DNA from 3 places in the Kitasatospora sp. NPDC051914 genome. Region 1 is predicted to be linked to each of the others. Evidence: riboswitches for the same ligand, from Rfam matches in the RefSeq annotation. Region 1 holds a riboswitch; each other region holds the start of a gene.
The links. A riboswitch is a leader RNA that binds a small molecule or an ion and turns the genes downstream of it on or off. The one in region 1 is predicted to bind cobalamin.
Positions count from the first base shown of each region.

Region 2: it holds a riboswitch for cobalamin, as region 1 does, so the genes downstream of both, AB0M03_RS10700 (ribonucleoside-diphosphate reductase subunit alpha) here and AB0M03_RS10260 (CbtB-domain containing protein) in region 1, are expected to answer to the same signal.
Region 3: it holds a riboswitch for cobalamin, as region 1 does, so the genes downstream of both, AB0M03_RS34775 (cobalamin biosynthesis protein) here and AB0M03_RS10260 (CbtB-domain containing protein) in region 1, are expected to answer to the same signal.

Region 1 is NZ_JBFAXX010000011.1:125,602-135,704, reverse strand. It holds gene AB0M03_RS10275 (glycoside hydrolase family 3 N-terminal domain-containing protein) at 1-1,421, shown strand, start outside; gene AB0M03_RS10270 (acetylxylan esterase) at 1,544-2,509, shown strand; gene AB0M03_RS10265 (CbtA family protein) at 2,556-3,317, opposite strand; gene AB0M03_RS10260 (CbtB-domain containing protein) at 3,331-3,555, opposite strand; cobalamin riboswitch at 3,588-3,750, opposite strand; gene AB0M03_RS10255 (histidine phosphatase family protein) at 3,864-4,424, shown strand; gene AB0M03_RS10250 (DUF1963 domain-containing protein) at 5,339-5,980, shown strand; gene nth (endonuclease III) at 6,437-7,294, shown strand; gene AB0M03_RS10240 (CoA pyrophosphatase) at 7,291-8,010, shown strand; gene AB0M03_RS10235 (MarP family serine protease) at 8,068-9,252, shown strand; gene AB0M03_RS10230 (hypothetical protein) at 9,340-9,546, opposite strand; gene AB0M03_RS10225 (alpha/beta hydrolase) at 9,636-10,103, opposite strand, start outside.
Region 2 is NZ_JBFAXX010000012.1:71,816-81,918, reverse strand. It holds gene AB0M03_RS10705 (LamG domain-containing protein) at 352-1,446, opposite strand; cobalamin riboswitch at 1,614-1,757, shown strand; gene AB0M03_RS10700 (ribonucleoside-diphosphate reductase subunit alpha) at 1,968-4,352, shown strand; gene AB0M03_RS10695 (ribonucleotide-diphosphate reductase subunit beta) at 4,373-5,368, shown strand; gene def (peptide deformylase) at 5,447-6,070, opposite strand; gene AB0M03_RS10685 (hypothetical protein) at 6,141-7,130, opposite strand; gene AB0M03_RS10680 (HD domain-containing phosphohydrolase) at 7,294-8,640, opposite strand; gene AB0M03_RS10675 (HD-GYP domain-containing protein) at 8,637-10,052, opposite strand.
Region 3 is NZ_JBFAXX010000080.1:398-10,500, reverse strand. It holds gene AB0M03_RS34785 (hypothetical protein) at 1-1,016, opposite strand, end outside; gene AB0M03_RS34780 (helix-turn-helix transcriptional regulator) at 1,282-1,971, opposite strand; cobalamin riboswitch at 2,177-2,312, shown strand; gene AB0M03_RS34775 (cobalamin biosynthesis protein) at 2,426-3,403, shown strand; gene AB0M03_RS34770 (cobyric acid synthase) at 3,400-4,896, shown strand; gene AB0M03_RS34765 (putative cobaltochelatase) at 4,911-6,968, shown strand; gene cobO (cob(I)yrinic acid a,c-diamide adenosyltransferase) at 6,972-7,568, shown strand; gene AB0M03_RS34755 (cobyrinate a,c-diamide synthase) at 7,573-8,922, shown strand; gene AB0M03_RS34750 (nitroreductase family deazaflavin-dependent oxidoreductase) at 8,942-9,382, opposite strand; gene AB0M03_RS34745 (TetR/AcrR family transcriptional regulator) at 9,551-10,103, shown strand, end outside.

The sequences.
Region 1 (10,103 bases):
CCGCCGGCGCCGCCCTCGCCGCCGGCGTCGACGTCGAACTGCCCACCGTGAAGACCTTCGGCGAACCGCTCCTGGAGGCGGTCACCGACGGCCGCGTCCCCGAGGCGCTGATCGACCGGGCGCTGCACCGCGTCCTCGTCCAGAAGGCCGAACTCGGCCTGCTCGACCCCGACTGGACGCCCGTCCCGGCCGTGCTCGCCGGCGCCGACCTCGGCGACCCGGCCGCCCTCCGCGGCACCGTCGACCTCGACCCGGCCGGCAACCGCGAACTCGCCCGGGAGATCGCCGAACAGGCCGTCGTCCTGCTCCGCAACGACGGCACCCTGCCGCTCGCCCGGCCCGCCCGGATCGCCCTCGTCGGCCCCAACGCCGACGAGCCGACCGCGGTGCTCGGCTGCTACGCCTTCCCCGTGCACGTCGGCCGCCAGCACCCGGACACCCCGGTCGGCGTCCGGCTGCCCACCCTGCGCGAGACGCTGGCCGCCGAATTCCCGGACAGCGAGATCACCACCCTGCCCGGCGCCGGCATCGACACCGCCGACACCAGCGGGTTCGCCGAGGCGGTGGCCGCCGCCCGCGCCGCTGACGTCGTGGTGCTCGCCCTCGGCGACCGGGCCGGCCTCTTCGGCCGCGGCACCAGCGGCGAGGGCTGCGACGCCGAGTCCCTGGAACTCCCCGGAGTCCAGCAGCAGCTGCTCGACGCCCTGCTCGACACCGGCACCCCCGTGGTGGTCACCCTGCTCGCGGGCCGCCCCTACGCACTCGGCCGGGCCGTCACCGAGGCGTCCGCGATCGTGCAGGCCTTCTTCCCCGGAGAGGAGGGCACCGGCGCCGTCGCCGGCGTCCTCAGCGGACGCGTCGCCCCCTCCGGCCGGCTGCCGGTCAGCGTGCCCCGCCGCCCCGGCGTCCAGCCCTCCTCCTACCTGGCCGCCCGCCTCGCCGGCCCCACCGACGTCTCCAGCACCGACCCGACCCCGGCGTACGGCTTCGGCCACGGCCTCACCTACACCGCCTTCGAGTGGTCGGACCTCGCCGTGGAGAACGACCGCGCCGACACCGCGGGCGAGTTCCGGCTGGCGCTGACCGTGCGCAACACCGGCGCCCGGGCCGGCACCGAGGTGGTGCAGGTCTACCTGCACGACCCGGTCGCCTCCGTGGTGCAGCCCGTCCAGCGGCTGATCGGCTACCTGCGGCTGCCGCTCGAAGCGGACGAGGCCTGCCGGATCACCGTCACCGTCCCCGCCGACCTGGCCTCCTTCACCGGGCGCGACGGCCGCCGGATCGTCGAACCCGGCGCGCTGGAGATCCGCCTCGCGGCCTCCAGCACCGACCCGCGGCTCACCGCGGCCGTCGAGCTCACCGGCCCCGTCCGCACCGTCGACCACACCCGCCGGCTGCACCCCGCCTTCGACACGGTGTAGCCCCCGGACCCCACCTGCCCCGGCCTCCTGCACTCCGGACCCCGCTTCCCGGAGTGCGGCGGCCGGGGCCGGGGCAGGTGGACCCCGACAGCACAGCCGCACCGCCGTCGAAGGAGCCGACGTTGTTCACCGACCTGCCCGAGGACGAACTCCGCTCGTACCGCAGCACCCAGACCGAGCCCGCCGACTTCGACGCCTTCTGGCAGAAGACCCTCGCCGAGGCCCGGGCTGCGGGCGGCGAGGCCACCGCCGTCCCCGTGCCGACCGGGCTGACCACCGTCGACACCTTCGACGTCACCTTCCCCGGGTACGCCGGCGAGCCCGTCCGGGCCTGGCTGCGGCTCCCGCGCGGAGCCGGAGGACCGCTGCCCGCGGTCGTCCAGTACGTCGGCTACGGCGGCGGCCGCGGCCACGTCCTGGAGAACCTCGTCTGGGCCTCCGCCGGCTTCGCCCACCTGCAGATGGACACCCGCGGGCAGGGCTCGGTGTGGAGCCGTGGCGACACCCCCGACTCGGGCCCCGCCGGCCCGCAGGTGCCCGGCGTGATGACCCGCGGCATCGAGGACCCGCACGGCTACTACTACCGGCGGCTGTTCACCGACGCCGTGCGGGCCGTCGACGCCGTACGCACCCTGCCCGCCGTGGACCCGGACCGGGTCGCCGTCATGGGGAACAGCCAGGGCGGCGGCACCGCCCTCGCCGCGGCCGGCCTCGTTCCCGACCTCGCCGCGGTCGTCGCGCACGTGCCGTTCCTCTGCGACTTCCCGCGGGCCGTGGTCGTCACCGACGCCCACCCGTTCCGGGAGATCGCCGACTACCTCGCCGTCCACCGCGGCCGCGACGAGCAGGTGCACCGCACCCTCTCGTACATGGACGGCGTGCACTTCGCCGCCCGTGCCACCGCCCCGGCCCGCTTCTCCGCGGCCCTGATGGACCAGGTCGTCCCGCCGTCCACGGTCTTCGCCGCCCACAACGCCTACGCCGGGCCGAAGCAGATCGACGTCTGGCGCTACAACGGCCACGAGGCCGGCGGGCCGGACGACGACGAGGCCGCCCTCCGCTTCCTCCGCCGCCACCTCGGCGGATAGCCACGAGGGGCGCTGGGGAGGTACCCCAGCGCCCCTCGATCGCCTGTCAGGCTGCCGAGGCCACCGCATCCGGTGCGGCCGCCGCAGCGGGCCTCGGGTTCAGCAGGCGCTCGGCGAGGTGACCGAAGACCAGGCCGAAGCCCACCCACAGGGTGGCCTGCACGGCCAGGGTCGCCAGCCGGAACTGCCACAGCAGGGTGGCCGAGAAGTCCGCCGGCACCTCGTCGAACGACGGCAGGAACGCGTACGCCAGGCCCACGGCCAGGGCGAACGCGGCCACCGCGGCCACCGAGGCGTTCCAGTTGCCCAGACGCGGTGCCAGCCGCTTGCCGAGGATCACCGCGGCGATCGACAGCAGCAGACCCAGCAGCATCATCAGGAAGTACAGCGTGGTGCGCTGCCCGATGGTCTCCGGATCACCCACCGCGGGCGGGTTGGCCGGGTACTTGAGGAACGGGACGACGTACACGGCGACCAGGCCGGTGCCGGCGACCAGCATCGCCGTGGCCCGGGGGCCGAAGCGGCCGATCCGGCCCAGCGCGAAGCAGAACGCCAGGGCGAGGATGCCGCCCAGCGCCACGCCGAACACCAGGATGCCGGTGGCGAGGCCGGCCGTGGACTGCATCGACCGGCTCACCAGCTCCACCCCGTGCTCGTGGGTGTGGGGCTGCGACTCCTCGTACGCGATGGCGGCTTCGACCCGGGGCTCGCCCAGCAGGTAGGCGACCAGCAGGGCGGGCACGGCTGCGCCCAGCCCGCCCAGCATGCCGCGGACGAGCAGGGATCTGACGGGTGTGGAGTTGTTCACGGTGCCCGTCCCGTCAGTGGCAGGGGAAGCCGAGCAGGTGGCGACCGTCGTGCACCCACTCGTGCACGTCCTCGCCGGCGATGAGGGAGACGGCGCCCTGCTCGGCGCCGACGAAGTAGACGAGGGTCATCATCAGGATGCCGAAGAACACCGCCCAGGGCAGGATCGCCTTGACGGAGAGCGGTGCGGCGGACTGGCCGACGGGGGAGACGACCGCAGGAGCGGCGGACTGGGCCATGGCAGGACCTCCTCGGGAACTCGCGTCCCGCTAGATGGTGCACAGTCGACGGCAGTGGGTCTGACTCACCGACAGCCCGCCTCCCGCAGGGGGCGACCCGTCGGCACACAGTGGCGCGACCGTGCCGGAGTTCCACCGGGCTTCCGTCGTGCCGTCGCACATCGGCAAGAAGGTACCGTCAAGGACAGGGCCCGCCAAGGGCGTGCGGACGGCGCATTCACCACCAACGGCACGCCGCAGCACCCGGCCGTGCCCCTCACCGGCGGCGATTCGCCTACCGGCAGACGGAGTTGGGGGAGGACGTGGTCATGCGCGTGACATTGATCTCAGCGGCCATGAGCGAGGCCGCCCGCGCCTCCCGCTTCGACGACGGCTCACCGCTCGACGACCACGGGCTGCGCGCCGCCGCCCGCGCCGCCGGGACCCTCCGCCCGACCGGCCGGGTGCTGGTCTCCCCGTCCCCGCGCTGCCGGCAGACCGCCGAGGTGCTCGGCCTGCCTGCGCCCGCCGACGAACCCGCCCTGGCCGGTTGCGCCGTGGGCCGCTGGCGGGGCCGCACCCTGGACGAGGTCGCCGCGGCCGAGCCGGAGGCCCTCGCCCGCTGGCTCGCCGACCCGGCGGCCGCCCCGCACGGCGGCGAGCCGCTGCAGGCGCTGCTCGACCGGGTCGCCGCATGGCTGGACGGCCTCCCCGAGGAGCCGGCCTCGCTGATCGCCGTCGTCGAACCGGACACTGTCCGCGCCGCCGTGCTGCACGCCCTCGGCGCCCCTGCCGCCGCCTTCCGGCGCCTCGACGTCCGCCCGCTCACCGCCACCCACCTCAGCGGCCGGGCCGGTCGATGGAACGCGCGCTGCGGCGAACCCCTCTGACGCGCCGCCGACAGGGTGGTCGGCGGACGATCGAACCGGGGGGACCGATGACGCCCGCGCGTGCCGCACAGCCCGCAGCCCTGCCGAAGAACGGGCTCCGTACGCTGCTCGCCGCCTTACTCGCCATGCTGCTGGCCGCTGTGCTCGCCGGTGCGGCAGCACCGTCACCGGGCAGGGCACCCGGCCGGATGCCGCGGAGATCCCGTGGACGGTGATGGGGGTCTCCGCCGTCGACGCCGTCCGCACCACGCCCGACGGCCGTTTCCTGGTCGTCGATGTGAAGGTCCCGTCCGGTGCCGAGAACTGCACCCGCGGACTCACCGGCGAGGTGACGGGCTCCCGCCCCGGTGCGGTGGATGTCCGGATCACCTTCGAGTCCTGCTCCATGGACCGGAGTTCCGGCTGCACGAGCTCGGAGGCCGCCACCGTCGAGGTGCCGCTGCCCGCACCGGTCGGCGACCGCACCGTCCTGGTCGGCGGCACTCACTCCTTCACCGCCGCGGGCGCCACCCCGCCGGCCCTCCGCCGGTGCGGGGAACTCGGCTGCAGCCCGGCCCCGACCGGCTGCACCGCCGATTCGTACCGGCAGGCGCTGACCGGCGCCGACTCGCCGCAGCACACCGGCTGGACGGTGCGCGGCTGCGACGGGCACTGGCTCGTCCTCGACCTCTCGGCGCCGACCGGCCCGCGGCGACCCCGGCCCCGGCTGCGACAGCCACGCCCGTACCACCCGCTGGTTCTACCGGGCGTCAGCCTCCGGGTGGACGGCGGTCACCTCGGCGGGTGGCGCGGGCTGCACGGCCGTGCAGCGCGTCGAGCCCGCCTTCCCGACCGCTCTCTGCAAGGACCTCGGGGCCGTTCCGGCGGCCGGCTGACACCGCCGGCGTCGGTGGCCCGCCCTATCGTGGCCAGCCGTGACGATCCTGATGACCGACGCCGGCCCGATGGCGCCCGACGCCCTGCTCACCCGTACCGGCGGCGTGCCGCTGGCCCCGGCCGGGACGGACTGGCCGCACTGCGCGACCTGCGGCGGGCCGATGCAGTTCCTCGCCCAGATCCTGCTCGACGACCTCGGCCGGCAGGCCGGCGCCGGGGCCGCGGAGGGCCGGGGCCTGCTCGCGCTGTTCATGTGCCAGAACGACCCCGGCGGTTGCCAGGAGTGGAGCGCCGACGCGGGCGGCAATCGGGCGCTGGTCCTGCCCGCCGACGGCGTCCGCCCGCTGCCGCTGCCCGACCTCCCGGCGGACCACGACGGGGACCCGCGCCTGCTCGGTGCGGTGCGCGCCGTCGCTTACCGGGCGGCTCCCGGCGGGGACCACGCCCGGGCCCGACTGGCACCGCACTCCGCCGCCCCGCTGGGACGGCTCGGCGGAGAGCCCGAATGGCTCCAGTACGAGCAGACGCCCGACTGTCCGTCCTGCGAGCAGGAGATGGCGTTCGTCGCCCAGCTGGAGGAGGGCCCGGATTCCCTCACGGCGATGAACTTCGGCAGCGGCTGCGCCTACGCCTTCGCCTGCGAGCCCTGCGGCAGCGGCGCCTTCCTCTGGCAGTGCTGATACCGGCCGTACCGACGGCCCGGCTGCTGCCCCGGCGTCAGGTGGTGCATCCGGCGTTGAGCCGGACGTAGCCCTCGGTCAGGTCGCAGCCGTACACCGTGAACTCCCCGTCGGCGATGCCGAGGTCGATCCGGACGACGACCTCGGCCCGGCGAGGTGCGACCGGGTGAAGACCGCCGCCGACACCGCCGGCACCTCGGACACCACCAGCGCGAAGTCGTCCGCCGAGTCCTTCAGCCCCGTGTTCGCGGTGTACGAGCGGTACCCCCGAGGCCCTGCGACCGCCATGGCCGTCCCTCTCCCCAGAGTGCATAGCAATGCAGAACTAGGCATAAGTACTCGGACTGATGGCCTGTCACCCGATTTCGGCGGCCGCCCGCACACCGCGGCGGCGGCCGGTGGCGGCGGCGGGCCAATCGGTCCCGCACGACCGGTCGCGGGGCGTAGCCTTCCTGCATGGCAGAGAGCAAGGTCCGGACGGTCAGGCCCAGGGCGGCGCGGCCGAAGAAGCCGGAGTCCCACCTGGCGATGGTGCGGCGGGCACGGAGGATCAACCGGGCGCTCGCGGAGCTGTACCCGTACGCGCACCCGGAGCTGGACTTCGACAACCCCTTCCAGCTGCTGGTGGCGACCGTGCTGTCGGCCCAGACCACCGACCTGCGGGTCAACCAGACCACCCCGGCGCTCTTCGCGAAGTACCCGACGCCGGAGGACATGGCGGCCGCCGTCCCCGAGGAGCTGGAGGAGATCATCCGGCCGACCGGCTTCTTCCGCAACAAGGCGAAGTCCCTGCTCGGCCTCTCCGCCGCACTGCGCGACGACTTCGGCGGCGAGGTGCCCGGCCGCCTCGCCGACCTCGTCACCCTGCCCGGCGTCGGCCGGAAGACCGCCAACGTCGTCCTCGGCAACGCCTTCGGTGTCCCGGGGATCACCGTCGACACCCACTTCGGCCGGCTCGCCCGCCGCTTCGCCTGGACGCAGGAGGAGGACCCGGAGAAGGTCGAGGCGGCCGTCGCCGGGATCTTCCCCCGCTCCGAGTGGACGATGCTCTCCCACCGCGTGGTCTTCCACGGCCGCCGCGTCTGCCACTCCCAGAAGCCTGCCTGCGGCGCCTGCCCGGTCGCCTCGCTCTGCCCCGCCTACGGCGCCGGCGAGACCGACCCGGAGAAGGCCGCGAAGCTGCTCAAGTACGAACTGGCCGGAAAGCCCGGCCAGCGGCTGCGCCCGCCCGCGGACTTCCCGGGCGAGGCGGCGGCCCGCGCCGAGGCCGACGCGCACGACGGCGAGGTCGCGGACATGGCGGTCGCCGGATGACGGCCGCGATCGAACGGGACGGACTGCCCGAGTGGCTGCTGCCGGTGCGGGCAGCCGCCGAATCGGTACTGCCCGAGCAGCTCAGCCGCTTCCTCCCGCCGACCGAGGGCGGTCGGCCGTCCGCGGTGCTGATGCTGTTCGGCGAGGGCGCGGCCGGCCCCGATCTGCTGCTGATCGAGCGGGCCCGCTCGCTGCGGGCGCACGCCGGCCAGCCGTCCTTCCCGGGCGGCGCGCTCGACCCGGAGGACGGCGACCCGGCCGGGCCCGGGCCGGTCGCCGCGGCCCTGCGGGAGGCCGAGGAGGAGACCGGCCTCGATCCGGCGGGCGTCCAGGTCTTCGCGACCCTCCCCGCGCTGTACATCCCGGTCTCCGGTTTCGTGGTGACCACGGTGCTGGGCTGGTGGCGCCGGGAGAGCCCGGTGGGGCCGGTGGACCCGGCCGAGACCGGCGCGGTCTTCCGGGTGCCGATCGCGGACCTCACCGACCCGGCGAACCGGGCCCGGCTGCGGCACCCCTCCGGCTACACCGGCCCGGCGTTCGAGGTGGCCGACCGGCTGGTGTGGGGCTTCACGGCCGGGGTCATCGACCGGGTGCTGCACTACAGCGGCCTGGAGCAGCCCTGGGACAGGAGCCGCACCCTGGCCCTCTCCGAGGAGGCCCTGCAGCTCACCGCCCCCGACCGGCAGCGCGACCGGGGCTCGCCCGCACCCCGCTGATGGCGCCGGGCCGGTGGCCCGTGCGGGTCCGGGCTCCGTCCATGGGAGGGTATCTGGGTGAATGTCCTGGATCTGCTGCTGATCGCCGCCGCGGCGGGCTTCGCCGTGACCGGCTACCGTCAGGGCTTCGTGGTGGGCGTGCTGTCCGTCCTCGGGTTCCTCGGCGGCGGCCTGATCGCGGTCCAGCTGCTGCCGCTGCTGCTGCGCCGGCTGGGCCCGGGCACCACGGCGTCGGTGGTCGCGGTCGTGGTGGTGATCGTCCTCGCGGCGGTCGGCCAGGCGATCACCACGCACTACGGCTGGAAGCTGCGCGGCAGGATCGGCCGCCGCCGGGCCAAGACCCTGGACGCGATCGGCGGCTCGGTGGTCAACGTGATCTCGATGCTGCTGGTGGCCTGGCTGATCGGCTCGGCGCTGGCCGGCACCTCACTGCCCACGGTCTCCAAGCAGGTCCGCACCTCGAAGGTGCTCTCCACCGTCCAGGACGTGCTGCCGGCCGACGCACCGAACTGGTTCTCGGACTTCAGCAAGGAACTGGCCCGCAACGGCTTCCCGCAGGTCTTCAACCCCTTCGAGCACGAGCCGATCACCGAGGTCGAGGCGCCGGACCCGGCCCTGGCCGGCAGCGACGCGGTGCGGCGGGCCCAGCAGAGCCTGGTCAAGGTGGTCGGCACCGCGCCGTCCTGCGGCAAGACCCTGGAGGGCAGCGGCTTCGTCTTCGCCCCGCACCGGGTGATGACCAACGCCCACGTGGTCGGCGGCGTCGACGAGCCCACCGTGCAGATCGGCGGCACCGGCAGGGTCTACGACGCGACCGTGGTGCGCTACGACTGGCAGCGCGACATCGCCGTCCTGGACGTACCGAAGCTGAACGCCCCGGCCCTGCCCTTCGCCGGGGACGCGCGCACCAACGACAGCGCGATCGTCGCCGGCTTCCCGGAGAACGGCGCCTTCAACGTCCAGCCCGCCCGCATCCGCGGCCGCATCCAGGCCAACGGCCCGGACATCTACCACCGCGGCCAGGTCGTCCGCGACGTGTACTCCGTCCGCTCGCTGGTGCGCCAGGGCAACAGCGGCGGCCCGCTGCTCACCCCGAACGGCGAGGTCTACGGCGTGGTCTTCGCCAAGTCGCTGGACAGCGCCGACACCGGTTACGTGCTGACGGCGGCCGAGGTGCGCCAGGACGCGGCCGAGGGCGCGAGCGCCACCGCCAGGGTGGACACCGAGGGCTGCGCGCTCTGAGCCTCTCCCGGAGGTGCCGTCCTTCCGGAGACGCCGTTCGACGGGCCCGTCGGCGCTTGCGGCCGCCGGCCCCGTGCGCGGGCCCGGTCAGCCCTCCCGGCGGAGCCGGGCGCCCACCCAGCGGGCCCGGCGGCCCAGGATGCGGGGGATGCCGAGCCGGTGCGTCCCTGTGCCGTCCGGCCGTCCGGGCGAGGCCCCGTAGGACCACTCGGACTCGTGGGACTGGCTCTGCGAGGTGCTGCTCCCGCGGCGGCGTCGGCGCGGTGCGGCATCGCGATCGGGCATCCAGGTCATACCGGATGGATGCCCCTGGGCCGAGAGGAGTAACCGCCTCCGGACTTCCCATCTGGCCTATGCGATTGTCATATGAGTGATGGTCAGATTCAGTCGGTGTGCTGACGGACCCATGCGAGCAGCTCTTCCGAGACCTGCTCCGGGGTCTCCTCGTGCGGGAAATGACCGACCCCGGGCAGCAGCCGCCACCGGTACGGAGCCTCCACGTACTCGCCCGCGCCCAGCGCGGTCTGCGCCAGCAGCACCGGGTCCGCGGCGCCCTGGACGTGCAGCGTCGGCGCGGTGACGGGCTTCTTCATCCGGCGCGCGAACTGGATGCCGTCCGGGCGGGCCATCGACCGCAGCAGCCACCGGTACGGCTCGATCGAGCAGTGCGCCGTGGACGGGATCTGGATGGCCTTCCGGTACGCCTCGACGGCCTCCGGCTCGATGCCGTTCTGCCCCGTCCAGGCGCGGAGGTAGTCGGCGACCAGCGCGGCGTCGTCCGCGACCAGCTGCCGCTCGGGGATCCACGGCCGCTGGAAGCCCAGCACGTGCTCGAAGGCGGCGATCTGCCG
Region 2 (10,103 bases), on a different contig from region 1:
TTCCCCCTGTAAAGCAACTGCTCGTCCCGCCCCCTCGGGTGAGCGGGCCGGTCCGGGGGTCGGGTGTCGGACGACAGGTCGGGACGGTCCCCGACGGCCTCTCAGGCGGCGGGGCCGGTCCACGGACGACGGCCGGTGTGCGGCCGCCTCCCCTCGCCTGAACTCACCGAGGTTCCGGCCGACCGCGTTCGGACGCCGTCGAACCCAATGCGCCCCCACTCGGCCGAATGCCGCCATCCCCGTTCGCTCGGGCGCCATCTTTTCACACGCCACTCGCCGGTGACACCACGGCATGCGTGAGGCAGGACACGGCCCGACCGGGCCGTGTCCGCGCTGCGGCGTTCCGCCGGCTCAGCCGCCGACGAGCCAGGAACCGGCCGGCTTGGCGCTCAGTCCGGTGCCGCCGGTCTTCAGGCTGGCGACCTGCTGGGGGTTCAGGACCTCGTCCCACACGATGATCCGGCCGATCACCCCGGCCCAGCTGCCGCCCCAGATGCCGTGGTGCCGGCTGCGGCCGAGCTGCAGCGGGCCGGGGCCCGCCCAGATGCCGCCGTTGAGCTTGGCGGTGGCCGCCTGCGCGCCGTTGACGTAGAGCGTGATGCTGTGCTGCCCTGCGTCGTACACGCCGGTGAGCAGCGCCCACTGGCCCACCGTCTGCACGCTGTCCGGGGCCGCCGCCACCACGACGGTGCCGTCCGCGCCCCCGTCGGCGGTCTGCACCCGGAACGCCCAGGCCTTCTTGCCGTTGGCGTCGTCGCGGGCGAGGTCGAAGGAGTACGAAATGCCGTCGCCCTGGCTGATCGCCGTGCGGGAGCCGCCCGGCGCCTCGTTGTAGACCCAGGCGGAGATCGAGAAGCTCTTGGTGACGTCGATCACCTGGTTCGCCGACTGGGCGAAGGAGTTGCCGTTGCTGCGCAGGCGCAGCGCGTATCCGCCCTGGACCTCGCTGACCTGCGCGTCCGGGCCCATCGCGATGTTCGCCTGGCCGGAGCGGTCGGCGAGCAGTTCGGGCTGGCCGGGCACGGTGGGCGAGTTGGCCGAGGCGGTCGAGCCGGAGCCGGACGGGCGCGGGGAGGCGGAGGTGGACGCGCCCGAGGACGGACCGGCCTCCGGGGTGCCGTGCACGCCCTTCATGACGGCCAGTCCGACCGCACCGCCCAGCAGACAGGCGGTCAGCACGATGCCGCCCGTCCAGATCAGCTTCTTGCGGCGCGACCGGGCCTCGTGCTGTTCGGCGAGCGCCTCCCAGTCGGGCATCGCGGTCGCGGGCTGCTGCTGCGGAACGGCCCACTGCTGCTGCGACGGGAAGCCGGGCGGCGTGCCGAAGCCGACCTGCGGCGGGAAGGACTGGGCACCCTGTGCCCCCTGCTCCGCGGGATTCGCCGGTCCCTCTTGGGACCCGGGCTGACCCGTCCAACCGGGCGTGGCCCCCGTACCGTCACTCATGGCCAGAGATCGTAGGCCATGGGGTGCGGCGCAGTCTCGGGTGGTGACCGTTCCGTGAGCACAACGGGTGGGTCAGGGGCGGGTCGGATGTGCACACTGCGCTCACCGGAGTGTGTCCAGCCACGGACGCGACACGCTGCGTGCACAAGATATGGGGGTACATCACGGAGACACCACTACATGTATGCTCACTCTCGCTGTCGACGCAGGGGAACCCGGTGCAAGTCCGGGACTGCCCCGCAACGGTGAGCAGGCCCGTGAACGTCCGGGCCCGCACAGTCCGAGGGCCTGCCGACGGTGTGCCACCGGCTTCCCCGCAGATGCCATGAAGCACAGCTGTACGTCCGGGCCTCGCGGGTGGGCCGGGTGGCGACGCGCGCCTCGACTCGGATCGGGCGTGCCGTTCTGCCCTGCCGCGCGCACGCCCTGACGCACCCCCGGCCCCAGGCCCGCGGGGTACCCGAAGCGTCCGCTGCCGCCACAGGAGAGAGTGCGCCTTGACCGTCGCTGCCTCAGTCACCCTGCCCTCCCAGGGAATCGCCGAGTCCGCCCAGACCGACCCCGGTGCTGCGCTGCTCCGGCTGCTCACCGACCGCAGCACCGACCTCCCCCAGGTGGACCCCGGCCACGTCGCCGCCGCCGCACTGCGCGGCCGTCACGCCGGCTCCGACTTCGCGGAGCTGCGCGGGCTGGCCGTGGAGGCCGCCGCGTCGATGATCGCCGAGGACCCGCAGTACTCGAAGCTCGCGGCCCGCCTGCTGGCGCTGGAGATCCGCGACGAGGCGGTCTCCCAGGGCGCGGTCACCTTCGCCGCCTCGATCGCCGTCGGCCACGCCGAGGGCCTGATCGGCGACACCACCGCGGCCTTCGTGGCCAAGCACGCGGACGCCTTCGACGCCCTGGTCGACCTGCAGGGCGACGACCGCTTCGAGTACTTCGGCCTGCGCACCGTGCAGTCCCGCTACCTGCTGCGCCACCCGATCACCCGCAAGGTGGTCGAGACCCCGCAGTACTTCCTGCTGCGCGTCGCCGCGGGCCTCGCGGTCGGCGACAGCGAGCAGTCGGTGGCCGAGGTGGCGGAGCTGTACCGGCTGATGAGCCGTCTGGAGTACCTGACGTCCTCTCCGACGCTGTTCAACTCCGGCACCAAGCACCCGCAGATGTCCTCCTGCTACCTGCTGGACTCGCCGCTGGACAACCTGGACTCGATCTACAGCCGCTACGCGCAGATCGCCCGGCTGTCCAAGCACGCCGGCGGCATCGGCCTGTCCTACTCGCGCATCCGCTCCCGCGGCAGCCTGATCCGCGGCACCAACGGCCAGTCCAACGGCATCGTGCCGTTCCTGCGCACCCTGGACTCCTCGGTCGCCGCGGTCAACCAGGGCGGCCGCCGCAAGGGCGCCGCCTGCGTGTACCTGGAGACCTGGCACGCCGACATCGAGGAGTTCCTGGAGCTCCGCGACAACACCGGCGAGGAGGCCCGGCGCACCCACAACCTCAACCTGGCGCACTGGATCCCGGACGAGTTCATGCGCCGGGTCAACGCCGACGAGGACTGGTCGCTGTTCTCCCCCGCCGACGTCCCCGAGCTGGTCGACCTGTGGGGCGCCGACTTCGACGAGGCGTACCGCAAGGCCGAGCAGGCCGGCAAGGCCGTCCGCACCATCCCGGCGCAGACCCTGTACGCCCGGATGATGCGCACCCTGGCGCAGACCGGCAACGGCTGGATGACCTTCAAGGACGCCTCCAACCGGGCCGCCAACCAGACCGCGCTGCCCGGCCGCACCGTGCACTCGTCCAACCTGTGCACGGAGATCCTGGAGGTCACCGACGACTCCGAGACGGCCGTCTGCAACCTCGGCTCGGTCAACCTGGGCGCCCACGTCGCCGCCGGCGCCACCGCCGCCGACCTCGTGAACGCGATGGACTGGGAGCGCCTGGACGCCACCGTCCGCACCGCGGTGACCTTCCTCGACCGGGTCATCGACATCAACTTCTACCCGACCACCGAGGCGGGCACGTCCAACTCCCGCTGGCGGCCGGTCGGCCTCGGCGTGATGGGCCTGCAGGACGTCTTCTTCCAGCTGCGGATCGACTTCGACTCCGCCGAGGCGAAGACCCTCTCCACCCTGATCTCCGAGCGCATCATGCTCACCGCCTACGAGCGCTCCGCGGACCTCGCCGAGCAGTTCGGCCGCCACGAGGCGTACGGCGAGACCCGTGCCGCCCGCGGCGAGCTGCACATCGACCACTTCGACGCCGCCGCCCCGCAGTGGACGGAGCGCTGGGACGCGCTGCGCGCCCGGATCGCCGAGACCGGCCTGCGCAACTCGCTGCTGCTGGCGATCGCGCCGACCGCCACCATCGCCTCGATCGCCGGCGTCTACGAGTGCATCGAGCCGCAGGTGTCCAACCTGTTCAAGCGCGAGACGCTCTCCGGCGAGTTCCTCCAGGTCAACCCGTACCTGGTGCGCGAGCTCAAGGAGCTCGGCGTCTGGGACCAGCAGACCCGGGACGCGCTGCGCGAGACCAACGGCTCCGTCCAGGAGCTCAACTGGCTGCCCGCCGAGGTCCGTTCGCTGTACCGCACGGCCTGGGAGCTGCCGCAGCGCGCGCTGATCGACCTGGCCGCGGCCCGCATGCCGTACATCGACCAGAGCCAGTCGCTGAACCTCTTCATGGCCGCGCCCACCATCGGCAAGCTCAGCTCGATGTACGCGTACGCCTGGAAGGTCGGCCTGAAGACCACCTACTACCTGCGGTCGCGCCCGGCCACCCGGATCGCGCAGGCCGCCACGGGCGCCCGCGCCGCCGTGCCGGTGCCGGCGCCGACCATGAGCCAGGAGGAGCAGGACGCCATCGCCTGCTCCCTGGAGAACCCCGAGTCCTGCGAGGCCTGCCAGTGAGCACCGACGACCGCCAGAAGATGCTGCTCGACCCGGGCTTCGAGCTGACGCTGCGCCCGATGCGCTACCCGTCGTTCTACGACCGGTACCGCGACGCCATCAAGAACACCTGGACGGTGGAGGAGGTGGACCTGCACTCCGACGTCGCCGACCTCGCCAAGCTGAGCGAGGGCGAGCGGCACATGATCGGCCGCCTGGTCGCCTTCTTCGCCACCGGTGACTCGATCGTCGCCAACAACGTGGTGCTGAGCCTCTACAAGCACATCAACTCGCCCGAGGCCCGGCTCTACCTGTCCCGGCAGCTGTTCGAGGAGGCCGTGCACGTCCAGTTCTACCTGACGCTGCTCGACACCTACCTGCCCGACCCGGACGACCGCGCGGCGGCCTTCGCGGCGGTGGAGAACATCCCCTCCATCCACCAGAAGGCGCAGTTCTGCTTCAAGTACATGAACGCGGTCGACCACATCGACTCGCTGCAGACCAAGGAGGACCGCCGCGCGTTCCTCCTGAACCTGATCTGCTTCGCGGCCTGCGTCGAGGGCCTGTTCTTCTACGGCGCCTTCGCGTACGTGTACTGGTTCCGCAGCCGCGGCCTGCTGCACGGCCTGGCCACCGGCACCAACTGGGTGTTCCGCGACGAGTCCATGCACATGGACTTCGCGTTCAGCGTCGTGGACACCGTCCGCGAGGAGGAGCCGGACCTCTTCGACGAGCATATGGCCAAGCAGGTCACCGAGATGCTGGAGGAGGCCGTCGAGGCCGAGCTCCAGTTCGCCCGCGACCTCTGCGGCGAGGGCCTGCCCGGCATGAACACCGAGTCCATGCGCCAGTACCTGGAGGCCGTCGCCGACCAGCGCCTGGCCCGCCTCGGCCTGCCGATCCGCTACGGCTCCACCAACCCCTTCGGGTTCATGGAGCTGCAGAACGTCCAGGAGCTGACCAACTTCTTCGAGCGCCGGGTCTCCGCCTACCAGGTCGCCGTCGAGGGTTCGGTCTCCTTCGACGACGACTTCTAGGCCGCGGCACACCGGTCACGCAGGAGGGCCGCACCCGGGTTCCGGGTGCGGCCCTCGCGCGTGCCGTCGGGCGGTCCGTCAGTCGTTCGGGACGGTGGCGTACTTGGGGGTGCCCTCGGCCATCTGCTTCAGGGCGTCCTTGCGGTCGCGCTTGGAGAGCCGGTCGATGTACAGGTAGCCGTACAGGTGGTCGGTCTCGTGCTGGAGGCAGCGGGCGAAGAAGCCGGTGCCCTCGACCCGGATCGGGTTGCCGTCCTTGTCGACCCCGGTGACGGCGGCGTAGTCGGGGCGGGCCAGGTCCATGTAGGCGGTGGGGACGGACAGGCAGCCCTCGGCGGAGTCGTCCAGGGCGCGGCGGCCCGGCGGCAGCTCCTCCAGCACCGGGTTGACGACGTGTCCGACGTGGCGCACGCCCTCGTCGTCGGGGCAGTCGTAGACGAAGACCTTGAGGTCGACGCCGATCTGGTTCGCGGCCAGGCCGACGCCGTCGGCGGCGTACATCGAGACGAACATGTCGTCGATGAGCGAGGCGAGTTCGCCGTCGAAGGCGGTCACCGTGGCGACCTCGCGGTGCAGCACCGGGTTGCCGAAGACCGTGATCGGGCGGGCCGTGCCCTTGGAGAGGTCGGGCAGCTCGCCGACGACCTTCTGCACCGGGGTCTCGTCCTGCTCGGGGTGGTCGTGCTCGTGCTCGTCGGCCATCGCTGGTTTCCGCTCCGTGGTTCCGTCCAGGTGTACCGCTCAAGGGTACGGCGCCGGGCGAACCCCTTCCTCAACAAACCTCTTCGAGGTCCCGGTACGCCCGGGTGGCGGGGGAGGCGGCGACCCAGCGGTCCAGGAGGGTGCGGACCAGGCCGGCGGGGGCGGCGATGCCGCACTCGCGCTCGGCGAGCCAGGAGGTGCCGATGCTGCCCTGGCTGAGGTGGCTGAGGTGGCCGGGGTGGGTGGGGTCGCCGTCGTCGTGCGGGTCGTGGTGGGCGGTGTGGCCGTCGTCGATGGCCATCCGGCTCTCCGAGCAGGCGCGGCACAGCAGCCGCACCGAGCTCGTCCAGTCCTCGGCGGCGTACCCGGCGTCGGCGACCAGACGCTCCAGCGCGTCCCGGTCACCCGCCGTGGCGGCCTGCAGCAGCACCACGAAGGTCGGCACCGGGGAGGGCGCCCACAGCTCGATCTCGTCGAAGACGGGGTAGGCGACGCCGTCGGCGACCCGCTCGCCGTGCGGGGCGCCGTCGTGCAGCACGACCTCGCCCCAGCGGCGGCCGGAGGACGGCAGCGGGATGGACAGCACCTCGATCCGGGCGGGGTCGAGCCGGCGGCCCCAGACCACCTCGGACTCGCCGTCCGGGGAGAGCCGCACCGGGGTGGTGCCGAGGTCGAGGTCGACGGGCCCGTCGGCGGGGACTCCGGGCCCGCCGGGGAGTCTCAGCCCGTACGCCTGCCAGGCACGGCGGGCGAGCGGCCAGTCCTGCAGGGCGGTGGCGGTGATGCCGAGGTTCCACCAGTCGGGGGCACCGGTCGCCCGGTCGAGCAGGGCGACGGCGCGCAGCCCGGCGGTGCGGGCCTGCTCCCAGTCGCGGCGGAACTTGTGCAGCAGGGCGAGGTTGAACCAGGAGTCGGAGAGCCACGGCTCCAGGTCGGCGGCCATGACGAGCAGGGCGCCGGCGTCCTCGTAGCGGCCGTCGCCGATGAGCGTGAAGGCGCGGTCGGTCGTCTGCCGCCAGGTGGCCGACGGCCGGTGCCTTGCGCGGTGGAAGATCCTCACGTTCCGTCCCTGCCGTTGTCGTCCGCCAGTTCTCAGCACATGCTCCGAGGCCGGCTGCTGCAACGGGAACGATCCGGTGTGCCGGGTGGCCCCGCATCCGGTGTTCCACGCTACGACCGCATCCAACCACGCCTGTGGCGGCCCGCGCTCCCCGCGCGGCGGTTCATGCCGGTTCGCGGCCCGCGGCGCCCGCTCTGGCCAAGGCGTCGACCACGGCCGGGTCGTAGCCGCGGCCTCGCTCCAGCCGCAGCCGTTCCAGCGCCGCGAAGGCGGCGGTGGCCTCGGACAGCCCGCGGCCGCGGGCCTCGGTGCGCAGGTCGTCGTGGGCGTTGGCGACCCGGATGATGCGGGCGGCCAGCGGCAGGCTGCGGTCGGCGGCGCCGTCCGGCAGCCGGAAGGGGTCGGCGAGCCGGGCGACCTGGTCGCCGACCCGCCGCGGGACGCCGGTGCGCCGGATGACCTCGCTGCCCAGGCGGGCGATCCGCTGCTGTTCGGCGGGCGGCAGCATGGCGGTGGCACCGCCGGGTACGGGTTCGACCAGCGAGAGCTGGCCGATGTCGTGCATCAGTGCGGCGTACTCCAGAAGGGCGAGATCCCGGGTCCCGAGCCCGAGTTCGCGCCCCAGCGCGCACGCCGTGTCGGCGACCCGGCGGGCATGCCCCGGTGGGGTGTAGCCGGCGACCTCGGTGGCCCGGGCGAGCGCCTCGATGGTCTGCCCGGTGGTGGCGCGGATCGCCGCGGCCCGCCGGAAGGACGCCTGGGCCAGCAGCAGCGGGGTGCAGAACAGCGGCAGCGCCCACAGCCCGACCTCGCCGGCGAGCAGGCTGACCAGCATGCCGGTGGCGACGATCGCCGATCCGATGCCGAGCAGCGAACGCAGTTCGTCCTCCAGTGCGGCGGCGAACCGCAGGCCGGCGCGGGCGCGGTGCAGCACCGCGGCCAGCACGGCGTCGCAGAGCGCGGTGAGTGCGGCGACGCCGGTCAGCAGGGCCCCGTACGCCGGGCCGACGATCGGTGCCCGGTCGAGCAGGCCGCTGCCGTAGACCGGCTGGAAGAGCAGGGCGGCGAAGGCCGTGGTGAGCAGCCGCCGGGAGGCGATGTCGGCGCGGGCGGCGTCCGGCAGGCCGGGGGCGGGCCGGGCGTGCCGACCGGGGCCGGCGCGGCGGGTGCGGACGCCGGGCAGGGCGAGCGGGAGCAGGCCGGCCAGGGTGCCGAGGCCGGTGACGGCGACGACCTGCAGTGTCCCGTGGCCGGTGGGGGTGCCGTGCAGCGGTCCGAGCAGGGCGTAGGCGAGGGCGGCGGCGGTGCCGAGCGGGGCCTGCTCGCGGTCGCCGGGCAGGGTGATCCTGGCCCGTTCGCCGGCCGCGACGACGGTGCCGAAGGCGAGGGCCACCTGCGGCTGGACGAGGCCGTGCACGGCGACGTGGAGCAGGGCCGCGCCGAGCAGCAGGGCTGCGGCGGCGTGGACGGCGGACGGCCGGAGGAAGCCGCCGCGCCGGCCGGGTCTCACGGCGACCCGCCCGCGGTGATCCGGCCGCCCGGCCCGGGCACCCGGTGGGCCGGCTCGGGGACGCCGAGCGGGATGTCCGGGACCTCGCCGTCCCAGCCGCCGGGCGGTGGCGGCTCGGGCTGCCAGCCGTGCAGGTCGACGGCGGCGACCAGGGCCTGCACCATGGCCGGGTCGAACTGGCTTCCGGCGCAGCGCTGGAGTTCGGTGACGGCCTCGGTGACGGGGCGGCCGCGCCGGTAGGAGCGGGTGGAGGTCATCGAGTCGAAGGCGTCGGCGACCGAGATGATCCGGGCGAACTCGGGGATCCGGTCGCCGGCCAGGCCGGCGGGGTAGCCGCGGCCGTCGAGCCGTTCGTGGTGGTGCAGGATGCCCGCCCGGGCCTCGCCGAGGAAGGCGAGGTCGCGGACGAGTTCGTGGCCGAAGACCGGGTGGACCTCGACGGCGCGGCGCTCGGCCTCGGTGAGCGGGCCGTTGCGGCGCAGCAGTTCGGTGGCGACGCCGAGTTTGCCGACGTCGTGCAGGGTGCCGGCGAAGTGCAGGGTGCGGATGCGGTCCTCGGCCATGCCGAGCTGTCGGGCCATCAGGACGGCGGCCCGGCCGACGCGTTCGCTGTGGCCGCGGGTGTAGGCGTCCTTGATCTCCACGGCCTGGACGAGGGCGCGGACGGTGGCCTGGTGAGCGCCGGCCTCCCGGTGGCCCTGGGCGAACATCCAGGCGGAGATGGAGAGCGGCAGCAGGGCGAGCACCGCCGCGAACGCACCGTACGGGCCCTGCCAGAGGACCGCGACCATCAGGCCGCCGGCGCCCTGGACGAGTGCGGGCAGCACCACGGCGCCGGCGGCCCGGGCGAGGTCGGCGGGGTGGGCGGCGCGGTGCGGGCGGGCGGTGTCCAGCTGCCGCATGACACCGACGAGAACGGCGTTGACCAGGCAGAACGCTGCGACGGCGGCCATCGCGCCGAGGGCCGCGGCGGGGAAGTCCGCGCCGAGCAGCAGGTGCGGGCCGCCGAGCAGCCGGTAGACGGCGGCGGCGGCGAATGCGGCGACGGCCAGCTGGGCGGCGTTCCAGAGCCGGCGCAGCCGGCGCGGCCGGGGGATGTGGGCGGTGAGCGCGCCGGGGACGGCGACCAGTGCGGCCGCGGCGGGCGGGAGCAGCAGGACGCCGGCGAAGAGCACCGGGAAGAAGCCGCGGCCGGGCAGTGCGCGGGCGGGCTCGCGGGGTTCGCGGGGCGGTCGGCGCAGCAGCCGTCGGCCGACTCTGGCGCAGGGGGTGGGCAGTCCGACGGCGAGGGACTCGGCGCAGGTGTGCAGGAAGGCGAGCAGGGCGAGGCGGGGCCAGTCGACGGTGCCGCCGAGCGGGCCGCGCAGGGTGGTGGCGAGCGGGAGCAGGCAGCAGGCGGCGCCGGCCAGCACCGCGGCGGCGTATCGGGCCGCGGCCCCGGTCAGGGCGTCGCCCTCGCCTTC
Region 3 (10,103 bases), on a different contig from region 1:
CGGGCGGCGAGCCGGGCGGAGGCCGACCAGGGCGCCACGGCGTCCACCGGGCTGTGCAGCAGCAGCGCGGGCACCTGGAGGTCGGTGCCGGCCGCGAGCCGTGCGAACCCGGCCAGGTCGACCCCCGAGCGGCCCTCGGCGGCCAGCGCACCGAGCTCGGCGAGCGGGGCGGGCACGCCGGCCCGGGCGGCCTCCCGGCGGACGGTGGCGGGCCAGTCCAGCACCGGCGAGTCCAGCACCAGGCCGGCCAGCGAGTCGCGCCAGGCCGAGCGGGCCGCCGTGTGCAGGGCCATCGTGGCGCCGAGCGACCAGCCGTACAGCACGATCCGGCCGGCGCCGTGGCCGTGGGCGAAGCGGACGGCGGACTCCACGTCCCGCCACTCGGTCTCGCCGAAGTGCCCGAGCCCGTCCGGGGAGGGCGGGGCGCCCTCGTCCCCGCGGTGGGTGATCACCAGTACCGGCATGCGCAGCGCGTGCAGCACCGGCAGGACGGGCAGCGCCTGCTGCCGGTCGGTGCCGGGGCCGTGCACCAGGATCGCCCACACCCCGCGGATGCCCGGCAGGTACCAGGCGGGCATCGGGCCGAGCTCGCCGTCGACGACGGTCTCGGTGAAGTCCAGGCCGAGCGCGGAGGCCGGGTCGCCGATCTCGGTACGGGCGGTCACCCGGACCTCCGTCCCGGTGCGCAGCGTGCCGGCGCCGGTCGCGAGCAGCCGCCGGGTGACGCTCTGCGGGCCCGTGGCGAGCACGTCGCCGATCACGGCGTGGCCGCCGTCGGCCCACTCCAGGGCGTAGCGGCCGGGGCGCTCGGTCTCGACGCTGCGGGTGAGGGTGACCCGGTCGGCGGCCAGGTCCTGGACCCGGATGCCGGGGCGGGCGCCGCCGCGGCCCGGCAGTCCCATCCCCGCGAAGCCGGGGCGGACGGCCCGCTCGGACACCCGGCGGCCGATCAGCAGCACGGCGGCCCCCGTCCCGACGGCGGCGGCCGCGACGATCGCGGCGGTTCCCCAACGCATGGCGCTCCCCGGTGGGCGGCTGGACATGGCGCTCCCAGTCCACGCCCGGCCCCGGACCGCGGCCACCCGAACGGGTCCGTCCGGGCGGCGGCGCAGGGGTGCCCCATCAGGGACGCGTGGGGGCACCTCCCGGCCGAAGGCTGGGGGAGAACTGCGCAATTCGGATGTGGGCCGCCGTACAGAACATGGGTCGGCCCATGCCGCCACGACACCCGCATCCGAATTGCGCAGTTCCCCCCGCCCCTGAGTGGTAGCCCCGGGCACCCTAGACCGGGACGTCCGTCCCCGGCCGGGACAGCAGTTCCCAGAAGCGGTCGGCGAGCGGGCGGGCCGGGGGGCGGGCGGCGTCCGGGACGGCGGAGCCCCAGTGGGCGGGGACGAGGTACTCGTCCTGGAGGTCCGCGAGGACCTCGCCGAGCACCGGGTCCGGGACGGGCACGAGCCTGGCCACCGCCCGCAGCCGGGCCTGCCAGCGGCCGTCGACGACCTGCCGCAGCAGGAGCTCCAGCTCGTCCTGACGGCCGGTCACGTGCACCAGCGCCCGCAGGGTCAGGCCGAGTGCGTGCGCCAGTGCGAGGCTCTGCTCCTCGTCGGCGTCCCAGTGGCCGGTGTCCTCGGCCCTGGCGTACGTCTGCACACTGACCCCGATCCGGCGGGCGGCCTGCTCCCTGGTCAGCTCGCGCGACAGCCGGAAGTCGCGGAGGGTCGCCGGGCGGACGCCCATCAGCTGCACGGGCGGGCACCACAGCGCCCTCGACAGGGCGACGAACTCCTCCTCCGAGGGCCGCAGCTCACCGGCCTCCCAGGCCGCCACATGGGCGGGCAGCAGCCGGACGCCGTGTGCGGCCATGGCCTCGGCGACCTGCTCCGGGGTCAGGCCGAGCCCGGCGCGGTGCGCCCGCGCGGCCTGCGGGGAGAACGGCACCGGCGGCGGGGAGGACGGTCTGCGTCGCATGCGACAAGAACGTACGGGCGGCCGCGCGCACCGACCCACTCGCCGAACGCACGAAGCGGGGCGCGCCGCCCGGGCCCGGGGCTGGAGGATCGTACGGGGCCCGGGGCGGTCGGAACGGCGACGGTGTGTGACCAACCCCTCCACAGGCTTTGTTGACTCCCGGTCGGGACGCGTGATGGGATCTCGGGGCCATACGGAGGCATGCAGAGGAAGCCGGTGCGAGTCCGGCGCGGTCCCGCCACTGTCACCGGGGAGCACGCTCGACCTGCATGGTCACGGCGGTCCGCGACAGGGCCGCTGGAAGGCCCGAGCGCGTGTCCGACCCGGAAGCCAGGAGACTCTCGCCGCCGGTTCGTCGATCCAGGGCGCGGACCCTGAGTGAGGACACGCACGCCATGCAGGCTGCCCAGCGGTCACCGCTGCGCCCCGACCGGGGAGCCGGGCCGTGGCCCGTGTGAACCCCTCCCCCTACCTGCTGGGCGCCGTCGCCGGCTACCTCGCCGACACCGCGCTGGCCGACCCCCGCCGCGGCCACCCGGTCGCCCTTTTCGGCACCGCGGCCGGCCGCCTGGAGCGCCGGCTCTGGCGCGACCACCGGGGCACCGGAGCCGCCTTCACCGCCCTGAGCGTGGGCACCGTCGCCGCCGGCGCCGTCCTCGCCGACCGCGCCCTGCGGCGGCGCCCCCGGGCACGGTCGGCCCTCGCCGCGGCCTCCGCCTGGACGGTGCTCGGCGGTACCTCCCTCACCCGCGAGGCCCGGACGATCGGCCGCTTCCTGGAGGCCGGCGACCTGGCCGCCGCCCGGGAGCGCCTGCCGCACCTGTGCGGCCGCGACCCCAGCGCCCTGGACGGGCAGCAGATCGCCCGTGCGGTCGTCGAGTCCGTCGCCGAGAACACCGCCGACGCCGTGGTCAACGCCCTCACCTGGGGCGCGCTGGCCGGCACCCCCGGGCTGCTGGCCTTCCGGGCCGTCAACACCCTGGACGCGATGGTCGGCCACCGCTCGCCGCGCCACCTGCGCTTCGGCTGGGCCTCCGCCCGGCTCGACGACGTGGCCGGCTGGCCCGGTGCCCGGCTGACCGCGCTGCTGACGGTCGCCGCCGCGGAGCACCCGCGGGCCGCCTGGAAGGTCTGGCGGCGCGACGGGTCGTCACACCCCAGCCCCAACGCCGGACAGGCGGAATCGGCCTTCGCGGGCGGGCTCGGCGTGCGGCTCGGCGGCACCCTGCAGTACGGCGAGAGGGTGGAGCACCGGCCCGTCCTCGGCGCCGAACTCCGGCCGGTGGACGTCCCGGACATCGAGCGCGCCTGCCGGCTCTCCCGCCGCGTGGGGGTGCTGGCGCTGGCGGTGACGACGGCCGCCCACGCCCTCGGACGCACCGCACTCGGCCGTGTCCCCTCCATCACCGGTTCGCAAGGGAGTGTCACGTGACGAAGGCTCTGCTGGTGGCGGGGACGACCTCGGATGCGGGGAAGAGCGTGGTCACGGCGGGGATCTGCCGGTGGCTGGCCCGGCAGGGGGTGCGGGTGGCGCCGTTCAAGGCGCAGAACATGTCGCTGAACTCCTTCGTCACCGCGGACGGCGCCGAGATCGGCCGTGCCCAGGCGATGCAGGCCCAGGCCGCCCGGGTGGAGCCCGAGGCGGCGATGAACCCGGTGCTGCTGAAGCCGGGGGCGGACGGCCGCAGCCAGGTGGTGCTGCTCGGCAGGCCGGTGGCCGAGGTCGGGGCGCTGGACTACCGCGAGCGCAAGCCCGTCCTGCTGGAGCGGGCGCTGGAGTGCCTGGCGGACCTGCGCAGCCGGTACGAGGTGGTGGTCTGCGAGGGCGCCGGCTCCCCCGCCGAGATCAACCTGCGGGACCGGGACATCGCCAACATGGGCCTGGCCACGGCCGCGAACCTGCCGGTGGTGGTGGTCGGCGACATCGACCGCGGCGGGGTGTTCGCGGCGATGTACGGCACGCTGGCGCTGCTGTCCGCGCAGGACCAGTCGCTGGTGGCGGGCTGGTTCGTCAACAAGTTCCGCGGGGACGCCCGGCTGCTGGCGCCGGGCCTGGAGATGCTGCGGGAGCTGACGGGCCGTCCGGTGCTGGGCACGCTGCCGATGCTGCCCGGCCTGTGGCTGGACGCCGAGGACTCGCTGGACCTCTCCACCGCGGTGGAGAACCGTCCGACCGCGGCCCCGCGCGGCGCGGACGTGCTGCGGGTGGCCGTGGTGCGGCTGCCGCGGCTGTCGAACTTCACCGACGTGGACGCGCTGGCCCAGGAGCCGGGCGTGCTGGTGCGCTGGGCGACCCGGCCGGAGGAGCTGGCCGACGCCGACCTGGTGGTGCTGCCCGGTACCCGGGCGACCGTCGCCGACCTGGCCTGGCTGCGCGAGCGCGGCCTGGACACCGCCCTGCAGGCGCGGGCCGCGGCCGGGCTGCCGGTGCTCGGCGTGTGCGGCGGCTACCAGATGCTGTCGCGGGAGATCGTCGACGCGGTGGAGTCGAAGGCGGGCGCCGTCGAGGGCCTGGGGCTGCTGCCGACCCGGGTGGAGTTCGGCACGGAGAAGGTGCTGGGCCGGCCGGTCGGCGAGGCGTACGGGGAGCGGGTCGAGGGGTACGAGATCCACCACGGCGTGGTGGCCGTCGATGGCGGGGAAGCCTTCCTGGACGGCTGCCGGGTCGGCGCGGTGTGGGGGACGACCTGGCACGGCGCGCTGGAGAACGACGGCTTCCGGCGGGCGCTGCTGCGCGAGGTGGCGGCGGCGGCCGGGCGGGCGTTCGTACCGGCGCCGGACACCTCGTTCGCCGCGGCGCGCGAGGAGCGGCTGGACCGGCTGGGCGACCTGATCGAGGAGCATGCGGACACCGACGCGCTGTGGAAGCTGATCGAGGGCGGGGCACCGCAGGGGCTGCCGTTCGTGCCGCCGGGTGCGCCGTGAGCAAGGGAGAGCAGATGAGTGACGCCCGTTATCCGTTCACCGCGATCGTCGGCATGGCCGACCTGCGGCTCGGGCTGCTGTTGAACGCGGTCTCGCCGGCCGTCGGCGGTGTGCTGGTGCGCGGCGAGAAGGGCACCGCCAAGTCGACGATGGTGCGCGCCCTGGCGGGGCTGCTGCCGTCGATCGACGCGGTCGCCGACTGCCGGTTCGCCTGCGACCCGGCGGCGCCGGACCCGCAGTGCCCGGACGGCGCGCACGGCGGCGCCGATTCGCTGGAGCGGCCCGCCCACCTGGTGGAGCTGCCGGTCGGCGTCTCCGAGGACCGCATCGTCGGCTCGCTCGATCTGGAGCGGGCGCTCGCCGAGGGCGTCAAGGCGTACGAGCCGGGCCTGCTGGCCAAGGCGCACCGCGGCGTGCTCTACATCGACGAGGTCAACCTGCTGCAGGACCACCTGGTCGACCTGCTGCTGGACGCGGCGGCGATGGGCCGCTCGTACGTGGAGCGGGAGGGCGTGTCGGTGCGGCACGCGGCCCGCTTCCTGCTGGTGGGCACCATGAACCCGGAGGAGGGCGAGCTGCGGCCGCAGCTGCTCGACCGGTTCGGCCTGACGGTGGAGATCGCGGCGACCCGGGACCCGCAGGAGCGGGCCGAGGTGGTGCGCCGGCGGCTCGCGTACGACGCCGACCCGGCCGGCTTCGCCGAGCGGTTCGCCGGGGAGGAGCGGGCGCTCGCCGAGCGGATCACCGCCGCCCGGGAGCTGCTGCCGAAGGTGGAGCTGACCGACGCGGCGCTGCGTCAGATCACCGCGGTCTGCGCCGCCTTCGAGGTCGACGGCCTGCGCGCGGACATCGTGATGGCCCGCACGGCGGTCGCACTGGCGGCCTGGGCGGGCCGCACCGAGGTGCTGGAGGAGGACGTGCGCAAGGCCGCGCAGCTGGCACTGCCGCACCGCCGGCGCCGCAACCCCTTCGACGCGCCCGGCCTGGACGAGGAGCAGCTGGACCGCACGCTGGAGGAGCACGCGGGCTCCGAGGAGGACGGCCCGGACGACAGTGACCCGAACGGCGGCGGGCCGCAGGACGACGGCCCGGACGGCGGCGGCCCGGACGGCCCCGGCGGCGCCCCCGCGCCCGCGGACGCGCCTGACGGCTCGGCGGCCTCCGACCCCGCGCAGGCTCCGGAGCAGGCCCCGCCGCAGCCCCGCCAGGCGCCCGGCACCGGCCGGGAGGCCGCCCCGGTGGCGAGCGCCGACCCGTACCGCACGCGGCTGTTCAAGGTGCCCGGCACCGGCCGGGGTGCGCTGGGGCGGCGTTCGGTCGCGGAGACCGACGGCGGGCACACCGTGCGGGCGCGCCGCCCGCAGGGCCGCCTGGCCCGGCTGCACCTGACCGCGACGCTGCAGGCCGCCGCCCCGCACCAGGCCGCCCGCGGCCGGTCCGGGCGGGCCCTGGTGCTGGCCAAGGACGACCTGCGGGAGCAGGTGCGCCGCGGCCGGGAGTCCAACCTGGTGCTGTTCGTGGTGGACGCCTCCGGCTCGATGGCCGCCCGGCAGCGGATGGGCGCGGTCAAGGGCGCGGTGATGTCGCTGCTGATGGACGCCTACCAGCGGCGTGACAAGATCGGCATGATCACCTTCCGCGGCGCCGGCGCCGAACTGGCGCTGCCGCCGACCTCCTCGGTGGAGGTCGGGGCGGCCCGGCTGGAGCAGCTGCCGACCGGCGGGCGGACCCCGCTGGCCGCCGGGCTGCTGCGCGCCCACGAGGTGCTGCGGATCGAGCGGATGCGCGACCCGGACCGCCGCCCGCTGCTGGTCCTCGTCACCGACGGCCGGGCCACCGGCGGCCGGGACGCCCTGGCGCAGGCCGAGCGGGCCGCGGGCCTGCTGGCCGGGCAGGGCGTGGCGAGCGTGGTGCTGGACTGCGAGTCCGGCCATGTCCGGCTCGGTCTGGCCCGCACCCTGGCGGCCCGCCTCGGCGGCCCCGCCGTCACCCTGGACGAGCTGCGCGCCGAGGGCGTGGCGGCGCTCGTCCGCGACCACCGTTCCGTCTCCACCCAGCGAAAGGCGGCCTGAGCCGTGCCCAAGGGAGTGCCCGAGAGTGTCCCCGACGACGGTCTGACGACCCGTCAGCGCCGCACCCTGCCGATCACCGCGGTGCACACCGGCCCCGGCAAGGGCAAGTCGACCGCCGCCTTCGGCATGGCGCTGCGCGCCTGGAACCAGGGCTGGCCGATCGGGGTGTTCCAGTTCGTCAAGTCCGCCAAGTGGAAGGTCGGCGAGGAGAACGCGCTGCGCGTCCTCGGCGCCTCCGGCGAGGGCGGCACGGTGGCCTGGCACAAGATGGGCGAGGGCTGGTCCTGGGTTCAGCGCGGCATGGAGTCCAGCGAGGAGGCCGCCAAGGAGGGCTGGGAGCAGGTCAAGCGCGACCTCGCCGCCGAGACCTACCGCTTCTACGTGCTCGACGAGTTCACCTACCCGATGCACTGGGGATGGGTGGACGTCGACGAGGTGGTGTCGGTGCTCAAGGACCGCCCGGGCAGCCAGCACGTGGTGATCACCGGCCGGTACGCCAAGGAGCCGCTGACCGAATTCGCCGACCTGGTCACCGAGATGACCAAGGTCAAGCACCCCATGGACGCCGGCCGCAAGGGCCAGCGCGGTATCGAGTGGTAGCCCGTTGAACATCCCCCGTCTCGTCGTCGCCGCGCCCTCTTCGGGCGCGGGCAAGACCACCGTCGCCACCGGCCTGATCGCCGCGCTCGCCGCACGCGGCCTCGCGGTCTCCCCGCACAAGGTCGGCCCGGACTACATCGACCCGGGCTACCACGCGCTGGCCGCCGGCCGCCCGGGCCGCAACCTGGACGCGTACATGTGCGGCGAGGAGCGGATCGCCCCGCTCTTCCTGCACGGCGCCGCCGGGGCCGACGTGGCGGTGGTCGAGGGCGTGATGGGGCTGTTCGACGGGGCGGCCGGACGCGGCGAGCTCGCCTCCACCGCGCAGGTCGCCAAACTGCTCAAGGCACCGGTGGTGCTGGTGGTGGACGCCTCCTCGCAGTCCCGCTCGGTGGCGGCGCTGGTGCACGGCTTCGCCTCCTGGGACCCGCAGGTGCGCCTCGCCGGGGTGATCCTCAACCGGGTCGCCTCCGACCGGCACGAGCAACTGCTGCGCGAGGCGCTGGAGGAGGGCTCCGGGGTGCCGGTGCTCGGCTGCGTACGGCGCGCCGCCTCGGTGGCCACCCCCTCCCGCCACCTCGGCCTGATCCCGGCGGTGGAACGCTCCGCGGACGCCCTGCGGGCCGTCCGCGACATGGGCGAACTCGTCGCCGCCTCGGTAGACCTGGACGCGCTGCTGGCGCTGGCCCGCAGCGCCCCGCCGCTGGACGCCGAACCGTGGTCCGCCGCCGCGGGGGTCTCCCCCGTCGCCGGCCGGCCGCGGATCGCCGTCGCGGGCGGCGCCGCGTTCTCCTTCTCGTACGCGGAGAACGCCGAACTGCTCACCGCGGCGGGCGCGGAGGTCGTGCCGTTCGACCCGCTGCGGGACGAGGAACTCCCCGCCGGCACACGGGGACTGGTGGTCGGCGGCGGCTTCCCCGAGATGTACGTGGGCGAGCTGAGCGCCAACGCGTCGCTGCGGACGGCGATCGCCGGGCTGGCCGCGGGCGGTGCGCCGATCGCCGCCGAGTGCGCCGGACTGCTCTACCTGGGGCGGGAGTTGGACGGCAAGGAGATGTGCGGGGTACTGCCGCACACCGCCCGGATGACCGAGCGGCTCACCCTCGGCTACCGGGAGGCGGTGGCCCTGGCGGACAGCCCGCTCGCCGCGGCCGGCACCCGGGTGCGCGGCCACGAGTTCCACCGGACGGTCTGCGAGCCGGGCGCGGGCGAGCAGCCCGCCTGGGGCTGGCGCGCACCTTCCGGGCCCGCCGTCGAGGGCTTCGTGCAGGGCTCGGTGCACGGCTCGTACCTGCACCTGCACTGGGCCGGGGCGCCGCAGCTGGCGGAGCGCCTCGTCCGCGCGGCGCTCTGACGCCCGGGACACGCCGCAGTCAGACGGAGGCGAGCCGGAAGACGGGGTAGCCGGGCGCGATCCGCAGCAGGTCGGCGTCGGAGGCGTCCGCGTCGACGCCGTCGAAGAAGACCCCGACCTCGAACTTCCAGCGCTTGAGGTAGGCGCGGAGCACGGCCGGCTTCTCGGCGTCGGGGAGTTCGACCGCGCTGAAGGCCTCGGCGCGGCGGCCGAGCCGGAGTTCACCGGTGCCCGCGGCGCGCAGGTTGCGCACCCACTGGGTGTGGCCGCGCGGCGCGACCAGGTAGCGCTGCCCGCCGTGGGTGAGCAGGTTGACGGGGGTGGTGCGCCACTCGCCGCTCTTGCGGCCGCGCACCGCCAGCACCCGGGAACCCCAGAGGCTGAGGCCCGCCCGGGTCAGAGCGGCGACGGTGCGGTTGGACAGGGCGAGCAGGGCGGCACCGAGGCGGCCGGTGGGCATCACGTAGCGGCTGGCGTCGGACACGGGGACCCCCTGGAGTGCGAGCGGCGGACGCTTCGGAGAGCAGTGCTCTCGCTTCTGCCTACGACTGTGCCACCGCCCTCGCGCGCGGTCAAGAGCAGTGCTCTCGTTCCGGTGCAGCGCTCGGAAATGTGGGAGGCTGTCCCCATGACCGCCATCAGGACCGCCCGCGAACGCGCCCGCGAGGAGCTCACCCGCGAGATCAAGCAGGAGGCCCGCCGACAGCTCGCCTCCGAGGGCGCCCAGCGGCTCTCACTGCGTGCCGTCGCCCGCGAGCTCGGCATGGCCTCCTCCGCCATCTACCGGTACTTCCCGAGCCGCGACGAACTGCTCACCGTGCTGATCGTCGATGCCTACACCGATCTCGCCGACGCCGCCGACGCGGCCCTCGCCGGTGCCCCCGCCGCCCCGCGGCCCCGCTGGCGGGCCCTGTGCACCGCCGTACGGGCCTGGGCGCTCGCCAACCCGCACGAGTACGCGCTGGTCTTCGGCACACCGGTGCCCGGCTACCACGCCCCGCAGGAGACCGTCCGGCACGCCGCCCGGCTACCGCTCGCCCTGATCTCGGTGGCCGCCGAGGGCGCGCCTGCGGCGGCGCCGCCCGTGCCGGGAGGACCGCTCGGCGAGCAGCTGGCCCGCCTCCGCGCCGAACACGCGCCGACGCTCCCCGAGCCGGTGCTGGCCCGGGCCGCGATCGCCT